Linked DNA regions of Defluviitalea raffinosedens. The protein of the gene in region 1 interacts with the protein of each later gene in a pairwise test. Links are inferred from orthologs where the notes say so. Each region holds a gene or a part of one and is shown in the gene's direction. Other genes may lie near its edges.

The links. The genes of interacting proteins can lie anywhere in the genome.
Region 2: the proteins of JOD07_RS01560 (region 1) and ptsP interact in binary tests that used the Escherichia coli proteins (3 or more experiments, as listed by UniProt). The link is inferred for Defluviitalea raffinosedens from one-to-one orthologs.

The regions. Positions count from the first base shown.
Region 1 is NZ_JAFBEP010000001.1:311,214-315,799, reverse strand. The notes cover bases 996-3,760. They hold JOD07_RS01560 (PRD domain-containing protein), read left to right. Parts: upstream 996-1,828; coding sequence 1,829-2,692; downstream 2,693-3,760. Other genes in these bases: nagE (N-acetylglucosamine-specific PTS transporter subunit IIBC), read left to right, coding at 2,866-3,760; JOD07_RS01565 (Cof-type HAD-IIB family hydrolase), read left to right, coding at 996-1,602. In the rest of the region: JOD07_RS01575 (heavy metal translocating P-type ATPase), read right to left, coding at 1-250; JOD07_RS01570 (ArsR/SmtB family transcription factor), read right to left, coding at 270-629; more of JOD07_RS01565, read left to right, coding at 814-995; more of nagE, read left to right, coding at 3,761-4,257; JOD07_RS01550 (PTS sugar transporter subunit IIA), read left to right, coding at 4,402-4,586. UniProt on the Escherichia coli protein: Mediates the positive regulation of the beta-glucoside (bgl) operon by functioning as a transcriptional antiterminator. This is an RNA-binding protein that recognizes a specific sequence located just upstream of two termination sites within the operon.
Region 2 is NZ_JAFBEP010000010.1:18,807-22,642, reverse strand. What follows is about bases 912-3,836. They hold ptsP (phosphoenolpyruvate--protein phosphotransferase), read left to right. Parts: upstream 912-1,474; coding sequence 1,475-3,199; downstream 3,200-3,836. Other genes in these bases: JOD07_RS08745 (flavodoxin domain-containing protein), read left to right, coding at 3,346-3,836; JOD07_RS08755 (HPr family phosphocarrier protein), read left to right, coding at 1,191-1,463; pfkB (1-phosphofructokinase), read left to right, coding at 912-1,132. Also shown: JOD07_RS08765 (PTS mannitol transporter subunit IIA), read left to right, coding at 1-184; more of pfkB, read left to right, coding at 197-911. UniProt on the Escherichia coli protein: General (non sugar-specific) component of the phosphoenolpyruvate-dependent sugar phosphotransferase system (sugar PTS).

The DNA.
Region 1 (4,586 bases):
CTTCTTTCTTAGTCTCTTTAGGTGTATTTTCCAGTACACGGATACCGGATTCGACAGATGTAGCTATCGTTGATGCTTTTTCTATTATAGAGGCTATTGTACCAGGAGAATTAATTTCTAATGTGAGTTTTTGAGATACAAAATCAATATATGCATTTTGAACTCCTGGAATAGCTTTTACTTGAGTTTCAATTTTTGCAGCACAGTTAGCACAGTGCAATCCTTCTAAAATCAGTTCTTTTTTAACCATAGGATTTCCCCCCTTGCAATTACTCATTAACGTGTTCTAAACCTTGGGCAAAGATTTGAGTCACATGGTCATCTGCCAGAGAATAATAGATGGTTTTTCCTTCTTTTCTGTACTTTACAAGTCTTGCTTGTTTTAATACCCGGAGTTGATGAGAAATAGCCGATTGTGTCATTCCAAGGAGTGCGGCAATATCACATACACACATATCGGAAGCTGACAGGGCATGAAGTATTCTGATTCTGGTACTGTCTCCAAATACTTTAAATAATTCTGCCAAATCATATAAAGTTTCTTCAGGGGGCATGGAATCTTTTACTTTTTCTATAACATCTTCATGAATGATCGTAGAGTCACATTTTTCTATTCCATTATATTCCATAATAAAACTCCTTTCTACGTCTGAACATATGAACGAATATTCATATGTTAATTACATTATATAATAAGTTAAATGAAAGTCAATAGGATTGGTAAATTTTTATATGCATTTTATATGCATTTACTTTAATTCACCCTTATGCTAACATGAAGTAAGATTAAGCCATTAGAAGCGAGGGAGAATAATGCAGTATAAGCTTATCGGGATTGATATGGATGGAACTTTACTAAATTCAAAACATGAAGTAACTTTAAATACTCAAAAGGTATTGACCCAATGTATTAAAAAAGGCATTAAAGTGGTATTGGCTTCAGGACGTTTATGGGATTCTATGTATGCTTTTACGAAGCATTTAGGACTGGTTGATGAATATGTTTCTTTAAATGGAGCGGTGATTACTTCACCAAAAGAAAGAGAAAAGGTGTTTAAGGCATTCATTAAAGATAAAGATTATTATGAGCTTCTTGAGCAATTAAAAGGCGTAGAAATGCCTGTATATGTATTTGATATGGATCGGTACTACACACAAAAGAATTGGGATGACAGAGAAATCATTGAAGAAATATCAGGAATGAAAGCAGAGCTTATAGAGGATTTCTCGGTTATCAAATATCCCACGAAGATTCTTCTGTCTTTTCAAAATGAAGAAGAGATTAAGACATTAACACAGAGAATCAATCATCCGGATTACAAGCTGATCCGAACAGGCTTTAATTATATTGAGATTGTAAGAAAAGATGTCAGCAAGGGAGAAGCAATCTACTGGCTTGCTCAAAAATATGGATATGCTAAAGAAGAGATTCTAACCATAGGGGACAGTGAAAATGATATAGAAATGATCTCTTATGCTGGTCTTGGAATTGCTATGGGGAATGCAGCACCTAATGTTAAGGCGGTGGCCGATCAAATAACAGATACCTGTGATAACGAAGGGGTTGCCAAGGCGATTGAAAAATATGTTTTAAATGGGTAACATATTAAAAAGCTTAAAGGCATAAACTTATAATAAGAACTAATTTGCATACGATTGGCTCTTGACATAATATCCAGAATAATGTTATTATATGGACAAATAGTAAATAATGTAGATGTGTTACTGGTTATCAGGCATAAATCTATTCATGAAGTTTTTTCGTAAGTGAGTGGGTTTATGCCTTTTTGTTTTTTGTATTGGTTATCCGATTATTGGGGGGAGTCCTTTGACAAACAAGTCAAGGTATCAAATAAAAAAAGTAATGAATAATAATGTGATTCTTGCAGTAGACCTTCAAAATCACCAGGAAGTAGTTTTGATTGGAAAAGGACTTGGATTTGGTAAAAAAGAAAAAGCCATTATCGAAGTAGATAAAAGTCAAATCGAAAAGGAGTTTCGCACCTTTGACAAAAAGATCAAAGAGGAGTATTTTTCTCTTTTACAGCAACTGGATGAAGACGTCATAAGTGCATGTGAAGAAATCATTACCATCGCAGAAGAGCAACTTGGAAAGTTAAACGATCACATTCATATTGTACTTGCGGACCATATAGGTTTTGCTGTAGAGCGGCTTAAAAATGGAATGGAGATCAATAATCCCTTCTTATTTGAAATCAAGACTTTATATCCTAGAGAATTCGAAATAGGAAGAATAGGAGAAGAGATTATCAGAAACAGATTAAAAACAGAAATATCCGAATCAGAAATAGGTTTTATCGCCCTTCATCTGCACTCTGCGAGACAAAATAAAAGTATTTCAGAAACGGTAAAAGATACAAGGCTTCTTAAGGAAGCTGTTGAAATTGTTGAAAAGGCTTTAGATTACAAAATTGATCCCCAAGATCTTTCGTATTATCGGTTGGTCAATCATTTAAGGCTTGCAATTAATCGGATGGAGCAGAATAAGCAGGTTGAAAATCCTCTTTTAGATACAATCAAGCAGCGTTTTTCATTTTCCTTTGAGATTGCAAGAAATATTGCAGATCATATTAAGCAATATAAAGACATTAGGATTACGGATGATGAATTAGGATATATGGCGATTCATATTGAAAGATTAAGGGAATTAATGAAATCAAATAAAGAATAGTAAGCGTGTTACTGACGGTTGTTCAGGCATGAGCTTATATCTTAGAAATAATTATTTTCTAAGATGTGAGTTCATGCCTTTTTTAAATTTTTATTATGATTATTAAATGTATAACGAAAGGAGGGTAGAAACATTTATAAATTTTATTCTATTATATTTTAGGAGGGGTCAGAATGAGTAATGTATTTGGAAAGTTACAAAAATTGGGGAAGGCATTAATGCTTCCTGTTGCTGTAATGCCGGTTGCAGCACTGATGCTTCGTCTAGGTGCGGAAGATGTATTTAATATTCCTTTTATTGCAAGTGCCGGTTCAGCGGTATTTGACAATCTGGCAATCTTGTTTGCTATTGGAGTTGCTGTTGGTTTGGCAAAAGACAATAATGGATCGGCAGCTTTGGCTGGAGCTGTAGGTTACTTTGTTCTGACGAAAGGTACAGCAGCTATTAATGATACAATCAATATGGGGGTTCTTGCAGGGATGCTTGCAGGGATTGCAGCAGGACTTTTATATAATAAATATCATGATATAAAATTACCGGATTTCTTAGGATTTTTTGGCGGAAGACGATTTGTACCCATTGTTACTTCCTTAGTTATGATTATTGCGGCATTGATATTTGGTTATGTCTGGCCTCCAGTTCAAGGAATCATCGATGCGATCGGCCATGGCATGGTAGCAGCCGGTGCAGCGGGTACATTTGCTTTTGGATTCTTAAATCGTCTGCTTATTCCAGTGGGCCTTCACCATGTTATTAACAGCTTTACATGGTTTGTATTTGGAGAATTTAACGGAGCTACAGGAGATTTGAACCGTTTCTTTGCGCAAATTCCTGCACAGGGTTTAATGGATCCATCTGCCGGAATGTTTATGACAGGATTCTTCCCAGTGATGATGTTTGGTCTTCCTGCAGCTGCATTGGCAATGATTAAAACTGCCAAAAAGGAAAACCGTAAGGCTGTTACAGGTGCATTGCTTGGAGTCGCTTTTACTTCTTTCTTAACAGGAATTACAGAACCTATTGAATTTATGTTTATGTTCCTGGCACCAGCACTTTATGTTGCGCATGCCCTTCTAACAGGTGTATCTATGGCTGTTACCTATGTAATGGGCATTCGTCACGGATTTGGATTCTCTGCAGGTGCGATTGACTATTTCTTAAATATGGGGCTTGCCACCAAAGGATGGCTGCTTATTCCTGTAGGAATTGTATTTGGTATTATTTACTATTTCTTGTTTGTATTTATTATTGAAAAAATGGATCTTCCAACTCCGGGAAGAGTGGATGAAGAAGGCGGAAAAGCAGATGATCTGATTGCAGATAAGGGACTTTCCGGTTTGGCAAGAGAATATATTAAGAAGCTCGGTGGCAAATCTAATATTGTTGAAGTAGATTCTTGTATTACGAGATTGCGTCTTACAGTTAATGATGCCAGCATCATAAAAGACGAAGAACTTAAAGCTTTAGGCGCAACTGGTGTACTTCGTCCCAATAAAAAGAATCTGCAGGTAGTTGTAGGAACAAAAGCAGAACTTATTGCCAATGAAATAAAACGTCTTCTGTAAGAAAAGGGAAAATCTCGTTACGGGAGACCCTTCTCCCGTAACGAGATTTATGTTTATTTATGAATGTTTTTATATACTATAATGGTATTTTATATAAAAGCATTCATAAATAAATAAGCATTTCACATTAAAAGGAGGGCTTTTATGTTTGGATTTTTAAAGAAAAGTATTGAAGTATATATCGTTGCACCGGTTTCTGGAAAACTGATGGATATTACAGAGGTTCCTGATGAAGTGTTTTCAGCAAAAATGGTTGGAGATGGAGTGGCTATTGAACCCAATAATGGCTTGGTCGTTGCTCCCTGCAACGGAACCATTGTCCAGATTTT
Region 2 (3,836 bases), on another replicon or contig:
CCCAGAGGGAGTAGATTTTGGAACTGAAAAAGCTTATTTAGTTGTTGGCCTTGCAGGAACTGACGATGAGCATTTAAGCATTTTGTCAAATCTCGCAGCCATTATAGAAGACGAGAAGATCGTAGAGCAGATGAAAAATACAGCTGATGCAGAATTCGTTTATAAGGTACTTACACGACAATGAGGAGTGAAATCTATGATTGTAACCGTTACATTAAATCCTGCATTAGACAAAACCATTCAGATAGATACTTTTCGCATTTCTGAAGTGAACAGAGTGTTATCTGTCAGAGAAGATGCAGGGGGCAAAGGCATCAATGTATCCAAGCTTATACATAGTCTAGGCGGAGAGACAATCGCTGTCGGTGCAGTGGCCGGTGCAGTGGGAGACTTTATTGAAAAACAATTGGATGAACTGGGTACACCTCATGATTTTGTGCATACAGAAGGCAATACAAGAACCAATACAAAAATAGTAGATATTTCTTTAAAAACGTATACGGATATCAATGAACCAGGCACTCCGCTTTCCCAAGAAGCACTGGACCAGATAGAAGAAAAAATCTTTAAATATGCAACGGAAGATGGGGTTGTAGTTTTTTCGGGCAGTATACCTAGTAACGTTGGGAAAGATATATATGGGCGCTGGATTAAAAAAGTGAAGGCAAAAGGTATAAAGACCATTTTGGATGCAGATGGAGAACTGCTTAAAAAAGGCATTGAAGCTGGACCATATCTCATCAAACCTAATATCCATGAGCTGGAAATGCTTTATAACAAAAAATTTGAAACCAGGGAAGAAGCCATACGATTCGCTAAGAATTTGTTGGATTATGACATAGAAATTATTGCATTGTCTATGGGAGGCCATGGATGCGCTTTTATTACAAAGGATAAAATATATTTTGCAAAAGCAATACCTGTAGAGGTAAAAAGCACGGTAGGAGCTGGAGACTCAATGGTTGCAGCCCTTGCCTACGCCATTCAAAAAAATGCATCCCTTAAAGAAGCTATCAAACTGGCGGTGGCAGCAGCTACAGCCAGTATTACGAATGAAGGAACCCAGATGGGTACAAAAGATCAGATTGAGTTCTGGAAAGATCGAGTAGAATTTGAACTTCTGGTTTTATAACCTTTTAGATTATTGTAAATACTACAAAAGCATTAAAAAAAATAAAGGAGGATTTAATATGAAGCAAGTAGAAGTAACATTGATGAATGAGGAAGGTTTACATGCAAGACCTGCAAGTATTTTTGCAAAAACTGCTTTTAAATTCAAATCAGACATTAAAGTATACAAGAATGGAAATAAGGATAAAGAGTATAACCCTAAAAGCATTTTATCCGTACTGAGCATGGGTGCAGCCAAAGGAGATACATTATTGATTACAGCAGAGGGAGAAGATGAGGATTTAGCTGTAGAAGAACTTAAAAAGCTTGTAGAAAGCAAATTTGGCGAATAAGGGGGATACGGATGGACTTTCTTAAGGGAGTTGGAGTATCACCCGGAATTGCTATAGGCAGAGTATTTCTAAAAGAAGATATTGCCATTGAGATTAAAAACGAAACAATACAGAATCCAGAAGAGGAAATAAAAAGATTTAAAGATGCCATAGAAAAAAGTAAACAGCAATTACAGGAGCTGTACGAATACGCTTTAAAAAAAGTAGGAAAACATGAAGCGCAGGTTTTTGCTGCCCATACCATGATTTTAGAAGATGAAGAACTGATTGAAAAAGTAAATGAGAAAATTCGTACAGAATTCAAAAATGTCGAATGGGCATTAAAAGAAGTTACGGATGAATTTATTAAACTTTTTGAAGAAATGGATAACGAATATCTAAAAGAAAGAGCATTGGATATCAGAGATGTTACGCTAAGAATGCTAAGGAATTTATCAGGCATTGAGGATCATAGCCTTGTACTTCTTAAAGAACCGGCTGTGGTTGTAGCAAAGGATTTAACACCTTCTGATACAGCACAGATGGATAAAGATAAAGTGATTGGCTTTATTACAGAAGAAGGCGGCAAGACTTCTCACTCTGCCATTATAGCCAGATCTTTAGAAATTCCAGCCGTTGCAGGCCTTAGTGGCATCACTTCGCAAGTAAAGCATGGGGATATGGTTGCTTTTGACGGTTCAGAAGGAAAAGTCTATATTCATCCTGATGAAAAAACAATAAAGCATTTCAAAGAAAAGAAAGAAAGATATGAACAGCGCATTCAGCTGTTTGAACAGTTAAAGAACAGTGAAGCCATTACAAAAGACAACATTCGACTGGAAGTTGCTTGCAATATCGGAAGTCCGGCTGATGTTGATCGTGTGATAGAAAAAAATGCAGATGGCATAGGACTGTTTAGATCAGAATTCTTATACATGAACAGAAATGATTTCCCATCAGAAGAAGAACAGTTTGATGCTTACAAGACGGTTGCTCAGAAAATGAAAGAAAAACCTGTGGTCATCAGAACTTTTGACATTGGTGGGGACAAAGAGTTAAGTTATCTAGACTTTCCAAAAGAAATGAATCCTTTCTTAGGCTGCCGTGCCATTAGATTTTGTCTTGAACGCATCGATTTATTTAAGACACAGTTAAGGGCTATTTTAAGAGCCAGTGCATTTGGAAATATTAAAATGATGTTTCCTATGATATCAATATTTGATGAATTGGTTCAGGCAAAACAGATTTTAGAGGAAGTGAAAGAGTCTCTCCGAAATGAAGGTATTGCATTCAATGAAAAAATGGAAGTAGGCATGATGATGGAAACTCCTTCTGCTGCCTTACTCGCAGATTTATTTGCAAAACATGTTGACTTCTTTAGTATTGGAACCAATGACCTCATACAGTATACCCTTGCTGTAGACCGTTTAAATCCCCATGTATCCCATTTATACAGTCCATACAACCCATCCGTATTAAGAAGCATTAAAAATATTATTGATGCAGCCCATAAAGAAAATGTTTGGGTTGGTATGTGTGGTGAAGCAGCATCCGATCCTAAATTGGTACCTGTATTAATAGGTATGGGTCTGGATGAATTTAGCATGAATCCTGCTTCAGTTCTGGAAGTAAAATGGATGATCAGGCAGCATTCCAGGGAAGAAATGAAGGCTGTTGCAGAACAAGTATTGAAGTTTGCAACAGCGGATGAAATAGAAAGATTTTTAGAGAGCAATGACAACATCCATTTATTTTAATTTTGAATCATACATGCTAAAGAAAAGCATATGCTATAAGCTATGCTTTTCTTTTATTCAAAAAATTGTTAAAATAGCTTATAACACTAAAACCGGCAGCAGAGGAATGTAATATTATTTAATATTTTACATTGAGGGGGATGAACATGAGTAAAGCGGTTGTGCTATACAAATCAAAATATGGCAGTACAAAGAAATATGCAGAATGGATTGCCAATGCATTAAACTGTGACCTGTATGAATGTTCTAAGATTAAACCTGAAAGCTTATTATCCTACGATACCATAGTTTTCGGGGGAGGATTATATGCCAGCGGTATTAATGGTGTTTCCCTTATTACTAAAAATTTTCAGCGCATAAAAGATAAACAGATCATTGTTTTTACTGTAGGCTTATCCTCAACGGATGAAAAAGAAAAATTTAAGCCTATCTTAGAAAAAAATTTTACCCAAGAAATCCTAAACAAGATCAAGATCTTTCATCTTCGGGGAGGCATTGATTATAAAAAACTTAACTTTATCCATAAGATTATGATGAGTATGCTAAAGTCCATAATATCCAGGAAAAAGCCAGAGGAAATGACGGATGAGGACAGAGGAGTGTTAGAGACTTTTGGAAGCAAAGTGGACTTTACGGA